DNA from 2 places in the Paenibacillus sp. FSL H3-0286 genome. Region 1 is predicted to be linked to the other one. Evidence: riboswitches for the same ligand, from Rfam matches in the RefSeq annotation. Region 1 holds a riboswitch; the other holds the start of a gene.
The links. Region 1 has a riboswitch for cyclic di-AMP ahead of MHB37_RS00190 (3D domain-containing protein). Riboswitches for the same ligand answer to the same signal wherever they lie in the genome.

Region 1 (9,390 bases):
TATTATCAGTCTCATGAGACAATATAGACTCGAGCCAAAGATTATTCGGTTTGTACATCCACGTGCCCATCTGGAGGCAAATATGGTATTAATCGAAGCCGCACGTGATGGAAAGCCTGAGGTTCGTTTACAACCACCGCTCATCGTATATAATGAGGACAATCAATACTGTCCAGAGATTATGGACATCTACTATGGTGCTAAAGAGGGTAAATCATGACGATATCATGCCAAAGCAGTTTTCAAAACAAGACTAATACCAGTACTCAGGAGACAATAGGGTCGCTTTTTCTGGTGGCTACACCTATCGGTAATCTGGAGGATATGACCTATCGTGCAGTCCGTACATTGCAGGAATGTGATATTATTGCCGCGGAAGATACGAGACAGACCCGAAAATTACTCAGCCACTTTGAGATTTCACCTTCGATGTTGTTTAGTTATCATGAGCATAATAAGGCCGCCAGTGGACCTGAGCTTGTACGCTATATAATAGAAGGAAAAAATTTGGCACTCGTCAGCGATGCCGGTTTACCAGCGATTTCTGACCCTGGAGCGGATCTTGTAGCCCTTGCTATAAGTCATGGAATTCCGGTGATTCCTATCCCTGGAGCTAACGCAGCGTTGTCAGCTTTGATCGCTTCTGGTCTATCTACGAATACGTTCACCTTTATCGGCTTTCTTCCCCGAGAGCGTAAGGACATCCGAACAGTATTAAGTCCACTTCGTTCGGCTCAAGGCACTTTGTTGTTCTACGAATCTCCCCATCGCGTAGTTAAGACACTTGCTCATCTTCAAGAAGCATTCGGTAATCGCCAGATTGTGTTGGCACGTGAATTAACGAAAAGATATGAGGAGTTTCTACGCGGTTCGATTGAGGAATGTACACTATGGCTGGCTGAACATCCTCCGCTAGGCGAATATGTTATTGTCGTAGAAGGGGAGAGCAAGGAAGATGCAGAAATCGCAGAATCGGCGTGGTGGCGTCAGTTAAGCATTGAAGATCATGTAGCTCATTACGAAGCACAGGATGTACCACGGAAAGAGGCTATGAAAAAAGCGGCATCAGACCGGGGTGTAGCCAAACGGGATATTTATAATGCGTTGCTTGATAGAGCAGAAGAGTAAGTGTTATAGACGAATTCCTAGAATAACTAAGGATTTTCGGAGCCGTTTCGAGCTTGAGTGATTTATCTGTGGGTTAAATGTAATTTGTACAGTTATATTGAATTTTTTTATGTATTTGTTCGTTTAGTTGTACTTCATACAGTTATAAAGGTGGAAAGGATTGATTTCACGGAGATATAGGAAATATAAGTGTACAAAATACAATTAATTCGTTTAATGGTAAAAAGCATTTAAAATAACTGTAAGAAATACAACTAAGTATTACTAGTTCCGTCTTGAAGCACATTGCCCTTAGGGAGGGGATAACCAGGAGGGCAAACCCAGACATAAAAAATACCTCCCGCGGTCACGGGAGGTCAAGGAGATATGAAAAGGTTAGAATTAACAATTTGATTAGTTCTATTATATACTATTTAATTTAGTTTGTCACAGGGGTAGGGATGGAAGATATGCATTCATGACAAACTATTTTTCCTTTAAAGTAAGTTACGTTCTCAGCGTTGCCACAGAAAATGCAGGCAGGCTCATACTTTTTAAGCATAATCCGTTCGCCATCAACGTAAATTTCCAGTGCGTCCTTTTCGCCAATGCCAAGTGTACGGCGTAATTCAATAGGAATAACAACCCGTCCAAGTTCGTCTACTTTTCTTACAATTCCTGTTGATTTCATCATAACAATCGTTACTCCTCTCAATGTTCCAAAAACGTCATTATTCGACATTGTTCACTGTTTTATGATACTTATAATACCAACGATTCCCAAATCAGTCAACCTTTTTTCATAGGCTGAATAAGAAAATTTCCATAAGAACTTTGAATGTCCCTATAAAAATTAAGAATTACCCTGAAAGCATTTTGTCGATTTACCAAGACCAAAAATGATACTTTTCGACAAAGTACGACATAATTACTTATTATATACTGATATTAGTTAAAATCATATTAAATTATTAGAAGGAGTTGATCTCATGAAGCAGCCGCTCACGGAAGAAAAAGTTTTCAAGGATCCCGTTCATAATTATATTCACGTACAGGATACGATTATTTGGCGACTAATTAATACAAAAGAATTTCAGCGTTTACGCCGGATTCGCCAGTTAGGTACCTCATATCTCACTTTTCATGGTGCAGAGCATAGTCGTTTTTCTCATTCTTTAGGAGTATATGAAATTACACGCAGAATCATTTCGCAATTTGAGCGCAGCGGGTATAAGGATTGGATTCCTGAAGAAAGTTTGCTTACTTTGTGTGCGGCTTTGCTGCATGATTTAGGGCATGGTCCATTTTCACATTCTATAGAAGAAGCTTTTGAAATGAACCATGAGGATTGGACCTGCCGAATTATTTTGGAGGACACGGAGATCACCGAAATATTGCGTGATGTGGAGGAAGATTTTCCTCGTAAAGTAGCCTCAGTTATCTCTAAGACATATCAGCATGAAATTGTTGTCAATTTGGTTTCCAGTCCGCTGGATGCTGATCGTATGGATTATTTGCTGCGTGATGCGTACTATACAGGTGTAAACTATGGAACCATCGACATTGATCGGATTTTGAGAATGCTTCGTCCTTATAATGGGCGGATTGTAGTAAAAGAATCAGGTATGCATGCCATTGAAGATTATTTAATGTCGCGTTATCAAATGTACTGGCAGGTATATTTTCATCCGGTGACGCGCAGCTCTGAAATTATTTTGCGTCAAATCTTCCGTAGAGCTAAAGAATTGTTCCAAGAGGAGTACAAATTTCGCTTTATGATCGCTCCGCTAGAAGATCTCTTTCGAGGAGAAGTAACAGTGAAGCAATATTTAATGCTTGATGAGGCACTGGTACAGACTGCTTTTATGCAATGGACACTTGAAGAAGATGAGTTATTAAGCGACTTGTGTACCCGTTTTATTCATCGTAAACTGTATAAATATGTAGAGATCGAGAATTTGGATACAGATATGATTACGGAAATCCGCAGCAGTTTTGCGGGAGCGGGACTTAACCCAGAATATGACTTAGAGATTGATTATCCGACAGATTTGCCTTATGATGTGTTCCGTCCAGGAGCAGCCTTCGACAATAATCAAATTTTACTGCTTGATCGCAATGAGCAATTGCGGGAAATTTCAGAGGTATCGGATATTGTGCGCTCAATAAGCGGAATTCATCGTGGCAGATATCACCTATATTTCCCACAGGATAAGCTGAAAAAAGCCCTTACACGGTTGCCCTCTTCTGTAGCAGAGATTTTTGCAAAATAATACAAATATTTATGGAACTATTGATAAAAACAACAAGGAGTGAGCTTTAAAATGTATCTGTTCGACACACATACACATTTAGATGCGCCTCAATTCGACGAGGATCGCGAGGAAGTTATAGCTCGTGCAGTAGAGGCCGGAGTTAGCAAGATGATCAATATTGGATTTAATCGGGAAACGATCCCTTCAACGATGAAGCTGGCTGAATCTTATGATTATATTTATGCAGCGGTGGGCTGGCATCCACAGGATGCGATTGATATGAAAGAGGGGGACCTCGATTGGATCGCCTCTCTTTGCAGCCATGAGAAAGTGGTGGCCATCGGAGAGATTGGGTTGGATTATTATTGGGATACCTCTCCCAAGGATGTGCAGCAGGAGGTCTTCCGCAAACAAATTGGACTAGCCCGTGAACTAAAAATGCCAATCTGTATACATGACCGTGATGCCCATGAAGATGTCGTACGGATTTTACGGGAGGAAAAAGCAAATGAAATTGGTGGCGTAATGCATTCTTTCTCAGGCAGCTGGGAAACCGCAAAAATGTGTCTAGACCTAGGATTTCATTTGTCATTTGGAGGACCGATCACGTTCAAAAATGCCAGAGTGCCTAAAGAGGTGCTTGCACAGACGCCATTGGACAGATTATTGATCGAAACAGACGCTCCATATTTGACTCCACACCCCTTCCGAGGCAAGCGAAATGAGAGTGCTCATGTGAAGTTAGTAGCAGAGGCTGCGGCTGAAATTAAAGGGTTAACATGGGAAGAATTGGCTAAAATTACGTATGCGAACGCACTGGAACGATTTGGGATTGTCTGAAAACAGGAGTAAAACGGGTGAAAAATAGAGAATGGCCGATATATTAAACTTTTTTAATATAAAAACGGCTGATTATTACAATATTTTAACCATATATTTGCGTAAACGTGGTTGAATCGTCCTTTACAACATGCATCAAAACAGGATATCATCTTTTCAGTGATGTGAGCTGTTGTTATTGTGACAGCCATTGATTCATGGATCGTCTCGCTGAGTCTCCGTATGGAGAACGGGGGAACCAATATTGAACTGCCGCATGCCTGTATCTTGAATACGACTAGGAATTGCCGCAGAACAATATTTGATTTCTTCACGTGGTCTTTGGGGTGAATTTAAGGGCAACCGCCGTGAGCGGGTGACCTGAAATAGGGCGTCTCTCTTTCGTCCGAACCCGACAGCTAACCCCGTAAGCGCAAGTAAGAGAGGCAACCTCGTGCACAAACATTCCCGCGTATTCTGACATCGGAGAAGCCACGAAAGAGTCCTCAAGAGAACTCTTTTTAGGCTTCTTTATTTTTGAATAAACTGAATGTTGCCCGCATACTGTTATATAACAGGTGTGGGAGTAGCTGTGCCGAGCAGGCGATCCATGAGCAGGAGACGCTAAGTTAATACGTGCGTATCCTGTGACAATCTCAAATAGTTTCGTCAAAGAAATTCAGTCCTCATGATATACAAATTGACGACGAGGCTATGTAAGGAGGATGGAGAGAATGGGCTTATTCCAACCAGAGGTATCCCATGATTCGCAGTCATCCAGCAGGTCTTTCGCATTACGGTGGGAGCAAGTAAATACTCGCGTACTTTTACTTGCAGGTGTGATTTCAATCGCAATCGCGCTGTTAATTCTGCTGTACGTACACGGTCAAAGTAATAAACAATTAGTTTTAGTAATAGACGGGCAAACACAGACACTTGAAACGCGAGAAGCACTTCTTGGTGATGTGTTGGAGAAAGAGCAAATTTCGCTGCAGCCGCATGATGAATTATCTTTAGGTCTGAGTGATGAAATAAAAGACGGTGACCGTGTCGTTATCAATCGTGCGCAGAAATTTAGCCTTACTGCGGACGGAGCAACAAAAACGTTATATACGACCGAAGACACTATCGGTCAAGCGATTGACAAACTGGGTATCAACCTAGAAGGCTATGATAAGATTTTTCCTTCGTTAGACACCACCATCTCTGCTGACATGGAGATTAAGATCGTTCGTATCAACAAGCAAACGGTACAGCGAACAACTAACTTACCTTTCCGTGTTATTAAGACAGCAGATCCCTCCCTTACTGTGGGAACAGTTAGAGTGGCACAGGCAGGCAAACCAGGCGTCATGGTTCAGCATATTGAAAAGATCTATCAAGACGGAGAACTGGCCTCTATGCGCATGATCGGCAAGGAAGTACAAACGGTAACAAAAGATAAGATCATTGCCGTTGGTACTAAAGCACTTCCTAAGCCTACTGTAGTTGCTAAAGCTACAACAACTTCCAAATCAAGCACTACCTCCAAAACGACTAAAGTTAGCGCTAAGACTAAGAACGTCACAAGCAAGGCTGGCGTAGACTTTGAGTACAAGAAGATGATTAAGAACGTCTCCATGACAGCTTATTCGTCAGAAGAGCCAGGGATAGGTACTAAAACTGCCTCCGGAACACGCGTAACGGAAGGTCGTACAATTGCAGTAGATCCGAATGTAATTCCTATTGGCTGGTGGGTTTATATCGATGGGCTTGGATTCCGCCGTGCAGAGGATACTGGCGGTGCCATTAAAGGCAATAAAGTGGATGTCTATTATGATTCCCTGAGCCATGCTCGTAATTTCGGCCGTAAATCACGTACCGTTTATGTGATTGGACCTGTGAAACCAGAGCTTAACTAGAACTGAAGCTTTTGCAAAAAATCCTTTGATAAGCTATAGTGATGATAACCGTTAAGGAACGCTGGATGATCATTTCGTTGATCGCAGAGCAACCGCTCATCACTTATACATTCTTTAACCAAAAGAAGAGGAGCGAATCCTCTTCTTTTTGCTTTTTTTGGAAGGAGTCAAGAAATATGATTAAGGAATTAATCGTCGTTGAAGGCAAAAGCGATACCGTAGCCATTAAGCGTGCTGTAGAAGCGGATACCATTGAGACAGGCGGCTCTGCTGTAAACCGGACTGTAATTGCTAAGATCGCGCTTGCTATGGAACGTAGAGGGGTTATTATTCTTACGGACCCGGACCATGCTGGGGAGCGAATTCGTAAAATCGTTTCAGCGAAGGTGCCGGGCTGCAAGCATGCTTTTATTCCAGAGAAGGACGCAACTCGAAAAGGGGATATCGGTGTAGAGAATGCATCGCCAGAGGCGATTCGTCATGCGCTGCGTAATGTACATACCTCTTTTGAAGGAGCACCTGCTTTGATTGGTATTGATGATCTTATGGCCGCTGGAATGCTTGTACACCCTCGGGCTGCTGAAAGACGTATGGCGCTTGGTAATTTGCTTGGAATCGGATATTGTAACGGCAAACAGCTGTACAAGCGGCTGGCGATGTTTGGGATTACGCGGGAGGAATTTGCCGGGGCTCTCGCCCAAATTGATCAGGGAGGCATTACTTCATGAGTGGTAGAGAGGAAATTTCGACTCCAAAACGGACCAAAGAGATTATTCAACGTTATGGATTCAAGTTCAAGAAAAGCCTGGGACAGAATTTTTTGATTGATCAAAATATTTTGGACAAGATTGTAGACGCTGCTGGACTAGATAGCGATTCTGGGGCGCTGGAGATCGGGCCGGGAATTGGAGCGCTGACGGAGCGTCTGGCACTAACAGCGGGTGCTGTAACTGCCGTAGAGATTGACCGTAGACTGATTCCAATATTAAAAGACGTACTTTCCCCCTATCCCCATGTTAAGGTTCGTAACGATGATGTCCTCAATGTGAACTTGCAGGAAATGTTCAAGGAAGATTTCACCACTGTGAACAAGGTCAGTGTGGTTGCTAACCTGCCTTATTATGTGACTACTCCGATTCTGATGAAGCTGCTCGAAGAGAAGCTTCCCCTTGATAACATCGTTGTAATGATTCAGAAGGAGGTTGCGGAGCGTATGGCTGCATCTCCAGGTGGAAAGGAATACGGAAGTCTTAGCATTGCCGTTCAGTACTACAGCGAGCCTGAGCTCGTCTGTATCGTGCCACGTACGGTATTCATCCCTCAACCTAATGTGGAGTCTGCTGTTATCCGTCTGAAGGTTAGAGAGCATCCTCCGGTAAAGGTGGAGAGTGAGAAGCATTTCTTTGAAGTGGTTCACGCTTCTTTCACACAGCGCCGCAAGACGATTGCTAACAATCTGAAGGCTCGTTACTTCCCTGAACAAGGACGTGAGCAGCTGGAGGCATTACTCGCAGAAGCGGGTATTGAACCGACCCGTCGCGGAGAAACACTCAGTCTTGAAGAATACGCCCGCTTAAGCGGTGTTTTGCTAGCCGCTGGAATTGAATAAGCAATAGGAAACGGTTGTTGTCTTAAGGACGACAACCGTTTCTCGTAGAAATATAAGGATGTTATTCTGGTGGAGCATTATACATTCTTATATTTTAAAAATATGTTGAGTTATGAACCAACTGAGGCCTTTGCCCATACGATGGGGTAGAGGTGGTGGTTGTAATGAATTTAGGAGACTTGGTCGTTCGCAAATCTTATGGCGGTGATTTAACATTTCGTGTAGATAATATTGTGCAGGATAGAGCCGTCATTAAAGGCACAGATTTCCGCCTGTTGGCGGATTCTCCTCTGGATGACCTGGTTCAAGTGCCTCCTACCCGAATAACGGAACGGGGACAGCAAGCACAGATCAAAGCGAAGGAATCACTGACACAGCTGCGGAAGGACCGTCAGGAGCAAAGTCAGCGGAGCGGGGGAACCCTAACAGAGGGGACATGGGCTCCACCGTCCAAGGAAGCTCCTTATTTTGAAGTGCCAGGTAAAGTACTGCATCTGGATGGCGATCCGGCATATTTGAATAAGAGCCTTAGCTTATACGAGCAGCTGCGGATTCCCGCTGAAGGGCATCATGTTCATGAATCTGCAATGGCTGATACGTTATACCGGCTGTTGCCCCGTGTACGCCCAGATATTGTAGTGATCACTGGTCATGATGGGGTACTGAAGCAACAGCATACTTACGATCTGTATAGTCTGAATAGCTATAAAAATTCGCAAAACTTTATAGCTGCTATTAGGGTAGCTAGGGAGTATGAGCGGAATTTTGATGCGTTGACTATTGTTGCCGGTGCTTGTCAATCTCATTTCGAGGCCTTACTTGGAGCTGGAGCTAATTTTGCCAGTTCACCTGGTCGAATTTTGATCCATGCTCTGGATCCCGTGTATGTAGCAGCAAAATCATCCTTTACTTCCATCAGGGATACTGTAAATCTTAGCGATGTTCTGAATAATACCATCAGCGGCAATCAGGGTATTGGTGGTGTTGAGACCCGTGGCAGCTTCCGCATCGGAATGCCGCGACTGCAGAATCTGTCGGCGCTAAAAGTGACACCATCAGCCATTTAAGCGGCAGAGATAGGTCTATGGTGTCAGGAATATAGGTAATTTGAATGGGCTGAATAGAATATCCGAAAGAAAGGGTGAGCGCTGAGCTTAACCCTTTCTTTTTTTCTTTGTAATGCCTATATTACAGATAACAAGGATATTAGTCCGGCGCTGATTTCTCGCAAAAAAATTCCGTTGACAACGAAATATGCATCAACTATAATTAATTATTTATTTGCTTTGACATTGTCCTGAAAAAGTTGTATAATGGACAAGAAAAGAGGTGGTCGTCAGGTAATGGCTAATAACGCGCTGTTGGAAATCAAACGCAGTCTTGAAGCTCACGTCGGTCATAAGATCACATTGCGTGCAAACGGAGGTCGTCGTAAAACCGTTGAACGCACAGGTGTCCTGGAAGAAACGTACCCTTCTGTATTTATTGTCAAACTGGATCAGGAGCAGCAAACTTTTAAGCGAGTCTCCTATAGCTATGCCGATATACTTACTGAATCTGTGGAAATCACAGTTTGTGAAGACGATGGGCAGATGCGGATTATGTATATTAAAGCTTAATGTTTCACGAACAGTCTCCCTTGGAGGCTGTTTTTTGTTTGCGTTTTTTGGGACAAATATTTGGTGCATGATCCGTGTGC
Region 2 (9,390 bases), 1.0 Mb from region 1:
TGGATGTGTCCATGTTCCGTTTCGATGACAAACGAATGGATTTAAAGGTTGCACCTGCCGAACTGCTCGAGCTACAGGCAGAGCGCTATGAAGCGATGTTTGCTCTGTTGAAAGAATACCGCGACGTGATTAGCTCAGTCACTTTCTGGGGAGCAGCGGATGACTATACATGGCTGGACGGCTTCCCTGTTCGGGGACGGAAAAATTGGCCATTTCTATTCGATGAGCAGCATAATCCTAAGCCAGCGTATCACCAATTGCTTAACGCTGTCACCAAATCATAGAGCGGGTAACCTGCTCAAGCTTGCGAATCATGAACCCGTCCTTTTCAATCCAGGGCGGGTTATTTATACGGGAGGAATAAACATGACAAATACCGCTTATGAGGCTTGGCTCAATTATGGTCAGCTGAAATCAGGATCTCTATACAATCAATATATAGATTGGTGTGTTGAGTTGGTAGTAACGGAGGACAACGAGACGATTCAGGCGGCAGCCGCGGAATTCATACAGGGGATGACCTCTATGCTGGGCAAAGCGCCACTGCTCACAGCGAAACCTGAAGGACCGTGTATCGTTATAGGAACCTTCCAAGGGGGGAATCCATTAATTAGTAGAGTATTCGCAGGAGAACGAACCGATTCACTGGGTCCTGAAGGTTTCCTTATACGTACAAACGCTACTGAGCAATGTATCGCTGTCGGTGCTTCAACGCCTGTTGGAATATTGTATGGCGTATTCCATCTGTTACGGCTGATAGGAACAGAAAGCGAAATAGACGCTCTGAATTTGTCTATGAGTCCGGTGAACGGCCTGCGAATGATTAATCACTGGGATAATTTTGATGGCAGTATTGAACGTGGCTATGCTGGACGGTCCTTTTTTTACGAGTCCAATCAATTTCTTAACGATACAAAGCGGCTGCGTGATTATGCCAGATTGATGTCCTCTGTGGGGATCAACGCGATTTCGATTAACAATGTGAATGTTCATGAGCTTGAATCTCTATTTATAACGGAGCAATATTTGCCTGATATCGCGTTAATTGCAGGAATATTCCGCGTATACGGAATTAAGCTATTCCTCAGTGCTAACTTCGCCAGTCCGATACAGATCGGAGCATTAGAGACAGCTGATCCACTGGACCCAGCGGTGCGGCAATGGTGGAAAGATAAGGCGGGTGAGGTTTATCGAGTGATCCCTGATTTTGGCGGGTTTGTGGTCAAAGCAGATTCAGAAAATCGACCTGGACCATTCACTTACGGGCGTGACCATGCCGATGGCGCTAATATGCTGGGAGAAGCACTGGAGCCGTTTGGCGGAATCGTGATTTGGCGTTGTTTCGTATATAACTGCAAGCAGGATTGGCGTGACCGTAAGACAGATCGGGCCAGAGCAGCGTATGATCATTTCAAACCATTGGATGGCCGATTTAATGATAATGTAGTGCTGCAAATCAAGAACGGACCGATGGATTTTCAAGTTAGAGAACCGGTATCTCCGCTGTTTGGCGCACTGGAACATACCAATCATCTGATGGAGTTTCAGATTGCTCAAGAATATACAGGGCAGCAGCGGCATCTCTGTTATCTCGTTCCACAGTGGAAAGAAGTCCTTGATTTCAATACTTATGCCAAAGGGCAAACTACGCTTGTGAAACATATTGTGGACGGATCGGTGTGGGGAAATAAGTATAATGGTGTGGCTGCTGTAACTAATGTCGGGGATGACATGAACTGGACGGGGCATGGGTTAGCTCAAGCCAATCTGTATGGATATGGGAGATTAATTTGGAATCCGGAGCTGACGGCAAAAGAAATAGCTGAGGAATGGATTCGCCTTACCTTTGGCACTGATAAAGGTCTAGTGGCTGCTATTCGCGGGATGTTAATGGACTCATGGAGGATTTACGAATCTTACACAGCTCCATTAGGTGTGGGCTGGATGGTTAATCCGGATCATCATTATGGGCCGAATGTGGATGGATATGAATACGCCAAGTGGGGAACGTACCATTATGCGGATCATAAGGGCATTGGTGTGGATCGTTCAGTCAAATCGGGAACGGGGTATAGCGGACAGTATATGGGTCTTAACGCATCAAATTATGAGAATCTAGCGTCTTGTCCAGAAGAGCTGCTGCTGTTCTTCCATCATGTTCCATACACGCATGTTCTGCAATCGGGGCAAACGGTTATACAACATATCTACGATACTCATTTCGAGGGGGCAGAGCAGGCTGCACAGCTTCTAGCAACATGGGAATCACTTGAAGGCAGCATGGAGAGTGGATTGTATGTGCAAGTGAAGCAACGTCTTGAAGAGCAAGCAGAGCATGCGCAGGAATGGAGAGATCGGATCAATACGTATTTTTACCGCAAGAGCGGAATTGAGGATCTTAAAGGCAGAAAGATTTATTAGATTTCGATTCGAGGGATGATGATAGTGAGCCTCACGATTAGAGCGATTTTGAAAGATTTAATGGGAACTGTGGAACAGGTAGAAGGGACTGTGGATATTCTGAACCCAGGGGAACCGGAAACTGAAGTCACAGGGATTATTACGGCCTTCTCTGCCACACAAAATATTGTGGAGCAAGCAATAGCGTTAGGAGCCAATTTGCTGATCACGCATGAAGGTGTATTTTATAGCCATCATGCAGCGAGCGAGTGGTTAGAAGGTGATCCGGTTTATCATGCGAAAAAAAGTCTGATCGAACATTCCCCAATAGCTATTTTTCGTTATCATGATTATTGGCATCGGCAAGAGCCGGATGGGATTATGATGGGCTTGCTGCGAGAGCTGGATTGGTCAGACTATGTGGAAGAGCAGCAAGCGGCTGCTACGATTCTCACTATTCCTGCTATGACTGTAATGGAAGCTGCTCAGTATATTAAAAGTAAGCTAGGCATCTCTTATGTACGCGCTGCTGGTGACCTGTCTCTGTCCTGCAAACGCGTAGGGATATTAGTAGGTTACAGAGGAGGCGGGATGATGGCTATTCCGCTTTTTAATGATCACAATCTTGATTTAATTATCGCTGGAGAGGGACCAGAGTGGGAGACTCCGGAATATGTGCGGGATGCAGGGCACCAAGGCAGATCTAAAGCGCTCATCATGTTAGGTCATGCGGAGAGTGAAGCACCGGGGATGAAATATTTAGCTGAAATCTTAGCAGACAAATATCCCATGCTTCCTACCCGGTTCATTGCTGAACAACCCATCTATCAGATGGTTTAATCTGGGGAAATTAAGAGTACGGAATAAATAAACATATTATGGAGAAAATGAAGGGAAACAGGTCACTGAGAAAGGAGTGTTTCAATGGAAATTCCTTTGGAGGCTGATGAAGTATTAAGTCGCATCAAAAAGCTGCAAAGCGACGGAAGCTCGATCAGTAAAAAACAAGTGAAGCAAAGCGACCCAGAGCTTATGAGAAGTGCGCTGTTCTTTTTTCCAAGCTGGGAGCATGCATTGAAAAACGCCGATCTTTTGTAGCCATAGTATTGTAAAAGGAAGCTAAGTGGACAGGGGGAGATCTCTGATTCTGCTTAGCTTTTTTCTTTTTTATGAAATCATTCGTGCTGTTCATGTGAAATAATATTAACAAGCTTGCCAAACGGATCGGGGACATAGAAACGACGAACACCCCAAGGTACAGAAACTGGCCCAATATTGGTATTGAAGATTGTCGTTTCTTATTAAATAGGAAAGTACTGGTGAATCACCCCCTTTTTCGCTTGCTTCAGAGCTGTTTTTCTTAAGAAAACGAGTAAACAAGAGCAAAAGAAAGAGAAAATGAAGAGTATGCTTAATATGAAATGAAAAGCATTGCTTTCAACATTATTTTGACCAGAGCCCTCCTTTACAAGAAAACCTTACAAGAGTATGATTCATCTCAGAACTGAGAATTATCTTAAATTTACAATTACATAAGCAATCCGCTTAATTTCCGTTTCTGGAAAGCGGGGGAACCAACAACTGGCAGCCGATGTGAGAGTCGGCACTGGTTATGGGGTGAATCCTGTTCCGGGTGCATAATATGCATCCCTGCAGGTAGGGCAACTCTCACTGCCCGAATCCGACAGCTAACCTCGTAAGCGTATGGAGAGAGGATGAATGGCGTGTTTAGTGATGAATAGCCACAGAGAATCCCTCTGTGGTTTTTTGCTGCGTTTTTAAGCAGATATAGTCGTAGAATTTATTATGAAAGAGGTGTTACCTTTGCCTATCGCTAAACTGAACGGAACTTCGCTCTATTATGAAATCAATGGAACTGGCACTCCGGTTGTGTTTATCCATGGACATGGATTAACACACAGTATGTTCAAACCACAGCTGGAGTATTTTTCCGATAAATATAAAGTGATTTTGTGCGATTTACGGGGGAATGGCAAGTCTGGTAAACTGCTGGAGGCCCCACATGAGATTATTGAGACGCAATGTCTGGATCTGATTATGCTGTTGAATGACCTAGGTATCCGTGAAGCAGTTTTTGTAGGAATCGCCTATGGTGGCTTAGTCGTTCAGCATATTGCCAAACAATATCCTGAGCGTGTAAAAGCAATTGTGGTCGCGGATAGCTTTTGTAGGACTCACGGATCAACAATAGTAGGGAAAATACAAACTATGGCAGCATATTGCAGTTTACTAATGTATTATCTCCCAAGCGAGCTGGTGTTGCCTTCGATTCGGATGATGTACCGAGAGCGCTGGAGTCTGGCCTACAATGAGATTAGAAGAGGACTGCTGGACAAACGCCCCCGGGAGTTATATCGGCAAAGGCTGGCTACGAGCCATGTTGATTACACCAGATGTTTAAAGGCTTTTAAACGTCCTGCATTATGTATTGTGGGGGACTTTAATGAATTTGGAGTGAATTGTATGAAGGAAATGGTGTCTCAGCTGCCGCAGGCGCAGTTGGCGATTATTCCGAACGCATTAGATCCAAGTAATCTGTGCCAGCCGGAGCAATTCAATGCGATTCTTCAGCGTTTCTTAGAGAAGCAGCAGGGCAGTCAGCAGATTAGCTGATCTATTGGGAGACCTTCACAAGCGAAGCGTTTAAGTGAGAAAAAAGACGTCCCATAGCCAGGGAGCACGAGCTGGCTATGGGACGTCCTTTTGGGTTGAACTTTAGGGGAATTCTCCCTAAAGTGAAGGAGATTATGGCTCCTAGAACATGGATTAGGGAAAACTTCCCTAATAATAGGATGTTTTTAGGGAGGATTTCCCTAATATAATGGACATCCAACTAAAGGCTGGCTTATCAGTAGTAAAATCTACGAATGAGCCAGCCTTGTTATTTTACTAACCGATGGATGTTGAACATTTACAAGCATTTTGTACCTAGAACGCCACTTAATGACCCACCCTACCACAGCATCAAATATAGCTCACCCGACGTGGGAAAGAACGGTAGACCTAAGTAGTGATGGTAAGTGTATAGAGGAAGGCGTAACAAGCAGCACATCTGCTACTCTTGCATTTTGTACAATGCGATCTACTCGTGTAAGATTAAGATAATTCATACTAAAGGAGCTGAGTCATGATGTCTCAAGCTGAAACTATAAAACTGACTTCATTATCTTCAAAAGGGGGCTGCGGCTGCAAAATCGGTCCCGCTGATCTCATGCAGGTTATTCGCAGTCTGCCACCAACTGTTCCTAACCCGGATCTACTTGTAGGTCTGGACACTAGTGATGATGCAGGGGTGTACCGTTTAAGTGATGAATTAGCGTTAGTGCAAACTGTTGATTTTTTCACGCCGATCGTGGATGATCCCTATTCATTTGGTCAAATTGCAGCAGCCAATGCATTAAGCGATATTTATGCGATGGGTGGAAAGCCGCTTACGGTGCTTAATATTGTGGCCTTCCCTATTTCTGTTTTAGATAAAAGCATTCTCGGTGACATTTTGCGCGGTGCAGCGGATAAAGTACAGGAAGCAGGAGCTACTCTTGTGGGCGGACATTCCATCGACGATAAAGAGCCCAAATTCGGATTGGCCGTTACGGGCCTTGTGCATCCTGACAAAGTAAGAACGAATGCGGGCGCCAAGGTGGGAGACAAGCTGGTTCTAACGAAGCCTATCGGTGTGGGGATCTTAACAACTTCCATTAAAAAGGATCAGCTATCTCCTGAAGAAACCACACGCCTTACGACAGTAATGTCTACTTTGAATAAAAAAGCGGCTGAAATCATGGAGCCTTATGATGTACATGCTTGTACAGATGTTACCGGATTTGGGCTACTGGGACATGCCTCGGAAATGGCTAAAGGGAGCGGCACGGGCCTGATCATTCGTCAAGGCGATGTACCTATGCTGCCAAGAGTAAGAGAGCTTGCGGAACAGGGATTTGTTCCAGGAGGCACTAAGAATAACTTTGCCCATCTGGAAGGCAGCATTCTTTATCCGGAAGAGATGGACCAACTAAGCCGCTATATTCTATGTGACGCTGTGACTTCTGGCGGATTGCTGATCTCTGTGGCCCCTGAACAAAGCGAAGATTTGCTAAAAGAGTTAGTAGATGCAGGGGTAGAAGCGGCATTGATCGGAGAGGTAACGGAAGAGCATCCGGGTCAGATTACAGTTATAGCTGCTGTGGAATAACTGTTGTATATCAGCTTAGAGCAAATTATAAAGGTTAGCCACCAGAGGAGAGAGCATATTGTTTCAGGACATTACACTGGAAGAACTTAGAGTGTTAAAAAACAAGAAGCAGATCACCATTATTGATGTTAGATCTCCTTCTGAATATAAAGATGCAACGCTGCCGGATAGTTTGAATATTCCTTTTTTTGATGATCAGGAACGGGCTGAAGTAGGGACGTTGTATAAACAGACAAGTGTGCAGGCCGCGAAAGAACGTGGTTTGGAGATTGCTGCGGCAAAACTGCCTTCTTTTGTCAAAGAATTTGCAGCGATTCAAGGAGACAAAGCTGTATTCTGCTGGAGGGGAGGTATGCGCAGCCGTACAACTGCGACCGTACTCTCTTTAATGGATATTCATGCTTACCGGCTGATAGGCGGCTATAAGGCTTATCGTAAATGGGTGCTCGACGAATTGGAGTCCTATGAATGTAAGGCGAAGTCTTATGTGATTCACGGAAATACAGGCACAGGTAAAACCAATCTGTTACACCGCCTGAAAGCGCAAGGCTACCCCGTTCTGGATTTGGAAGGGATGGCAGGTCATCGCGGTTCTATTTTTGGTGAGATTGGCCTTCGTGCGAACAATCAAAAAACGTTCGATAGTCTTCTTTTAGAGGAGTTAATTAAGATCGGGGATTCTCCTTATGTACTATTTGAAGCGGAGAGCAAAAAGATTGGTAAGGTAGTAATGCCCCCATTTATGGCCGAGCAAAAAGAGAGCGGAACGCAGATCTGGATTGAGATGCCTTTGCATGCCAGAGTGGAGCAAATCCTTGAGGATTACCGGCCAGAAGAATACAAGGAGCAATGTATTTCTGCATTTCGGAGTATTAAATCCCGAATTCATATCCCTATTGCGGCAGAAATCGAGCGATGCTTGCAGGCAGATTTGTTCGGCGAAGCTGTGGCGCTGCTGTTAGAGTATTACTACGACCCTAGATACGATTATACGTCCACTCAGTATGAAGGCATTGAGAGAGTTACTTTTAAAGTGAATAATCTGGATGAAGCTGAGACTGCTGTGCGTTCTTTTTTTAAACATCAAGAAGTATAAGTTTCGCGTTATGGTTAAAGGGGGCTTTACTTAATATGATCTATTTAGATTACAACGCTACAACACCAGTAGATAAGGAAGTAGCAGAGGTTATGATCCCTTATCTTTACGGTCATTTTGGGAATCCTTCAAGCAGTCATTCTTTGGGGCGGGAAGCTAAACTCGGAATAGAGCAGGCAAGAACACAGGTGGCTGATTTCCTGAATTGTGCGCCGGGTGAGGTGCTTTTTACCAGTGGGGGTAGTGAGTCTAATAATACTGTCATTAAAGGAGTAGCCCAAACGTATCGCCATAAAGGTAATCACATTATCCTGTCTGCTATTGAGCATCCAGCGGTAATTAAACCTTGTCAGTACCTGGAGCAGATGGGATACAACCTGACTTATGTACCTGTTGACTCGTATGGAATGGTGCAGGTTGACGATGTGAAAAAGCAGCTCACGGACCAAACCATTCTGGTCTCCATCATGCACTCTAATAACGAAACGGGTACGATCCAGCCGATCAAGGAAATAGCTGAGGTCTGCCACCAACGGGGCATTCTTATTCATACAGATGCTTCACAATCTGCGGGAAAAGTAGACCTCGATGTAGCGGATTTGGGAGTGGATTTTCTAACGCTTGCAGGCCATAAATTATATGCGCCCAAAGGCATTGGAGCATTGTACATTCGGGACGGCATTCACATTGAGCCTTTGATACACGGTGCGGGCCATGAACAGGGGCGAAGAGCGGGGACAGAAAATACACCCTACATTATTGGCTTAGGAAAAGCCTGTGAGCTTGCTGCTGACTCTGATTCTAGAAAAAGAGTTAAGCAAGTTACGGAGTATTTCTATGGAAGACTGCAGGAGTCTTTTGGCGAAAAAATTCATTTGAATGGTCATAAACACAAGCGCTTGCCTAACACCCTTAACGTTAGTTTTCTTGGAGCAGTGGGTCATGAAATTATCGATTCCCTGGAAGCTGTGGCGGCTTCAACTGGCTCAGCGTGCCATTCCGGTGAAACGTTGATTTCGCCTGTTTTAAAGGCTATGCATGTGTCGGAGAACATTGGACGGGGGGCGGTTCGTTTTAGTGTGGGACGATATACGACTACAGCGGAAATCGATGAGGTCATCGATAAGTTGAAGGTGTATTTGTTATAAGCTGAAATCGTATTAGTTGTGAGGTTCGTTTTTGCAAACAGTGGCAAAGTGTGAATCCCAGGGAATGGACTATGAATCTCAGTGAACGGATTATGGCTCCCAGTGAATGGACTATGGCTCCCAGTGAATGGACTATGGCTCCCAGTGAATGGACTATGACTCTCAGTAAACGGAGTACGAATCTCACTAAACGGGCTATGGCTCCCAGTAAACGGACTATGATTCTCAGTGAACGGATTATGATTCTCAGTGAATGAACTATGGTTCCCAGTGAACGGATTCGCTATCGGACTCAGGTGCTCTTATTTGCAATATTTTCCTATTTTTGAGTTGCTATAGGACTCCATAGGCGTTATTAGTACAAAATAGACACTACTGAGCACCATTTCTGCCCAATAGCGCCTCTCAGGTCCGATAATCTCTCTAAACAGTGATAAATTAACGAATAGCGGCATCTGAGTCCGAAAGATCAAGAGTTGAATCCGCATATTACAAAAAAAGCATCTGCCACCTCCTTCAAAAGGAATCGCAGA

Region 2: linked by a shared signal. The riboswitch ahead of MHB37_RS27040 (alpha/beta fold hydrolase) and the one ahead of MHB37_RS00190 (3D domain-containing protein) in region 1 are both predicted to bind cyclic di-AMP.

Annotation. Positions count from the first base shown of each region.
Region 1 covers NZ_CP150285.1:37,790-47,179, forward strand. The annotation lists gene MHB37_RS00165 (tRNA1(Val) (adenine(37)-N6)-methyltransferase) at 1-220, shown strand, start outside; gene rsmI (16S rRNA (cytidine(1402)-2'-O)-methyltransferase) at 217-1,128, shown strand; gene MHB37_RS00175 (AbrB/MazE/SpoVT family DNA-binding domain-containing protein) at 1,547-1,801, opposite strand; gene MHB37_RS00180 (HD domain-containing protein) at 2,097-3,380, shown strand; gene MHB37_RS00185 (TatD family hydrolase) at 3,432-4,202, shown strand; cyclic di-AMP (ydaO/yuaA leader) riboswitch at 4,401-4,630, shown strand; gene MHB37_RS00190 (3D domain-containing protein) at 4,916-6,082, shown strand; gene rnmV (ribonuclease M5) at 6,259-6,810, shown strand; gene rsmA (16S rRNA (adenine(1518)-N(6)/adenine(1519)-N(6))-dimethyltransferase RsmA) at 6,807-7,691, shown strand; gene yabG (sporulation peptidase YabG) at 7,856-8,758, shown strand; gene veg (biofilm formation stimulator Veg) at 9,035-9,310, shown strand.
Region 2 covers NZ_CP150285.1:6,065,388-6,074,777, reverse strand. The annotation lists gene MHB37_RS27065 (endo-1,4-beta-xylanase) at 1-284, shown strand, start outside; gene MHB37_RS27060 (alpha-glucuronidase family glycosyl hydrolase) at 367-2,421, shown strand; gene MHB37_RS27055 (Nif3-like dinuclear metal center hexameric protein) at 2,446-3,240, shown strand; gene MHB37_RS27050 (hypothetical protein) at 3,325-3,498, shown strand; partial or broken gene MHB37_RS27045 (glyoxalase) at 3,576-3,686, opposite strand; cyclic di-AMP (ydaO/yuaA leader) riboswitch at 3,933-4,119, shown strand; gene MHB37_RS27040 (alpha/beta fold hydrolase) at 4,225-5,034, shown strand; gene selD (selenide, water dikinase SelD) at 5,549-6,613, shown strand; gene mnmH (tRNA 2-selenouridine(34) synthase MnmH) at 6,672-7,709, shown strand; gene MHB37_RS27025 (cysteine desulfurase family protein) at 7,745-8,857, shown strand.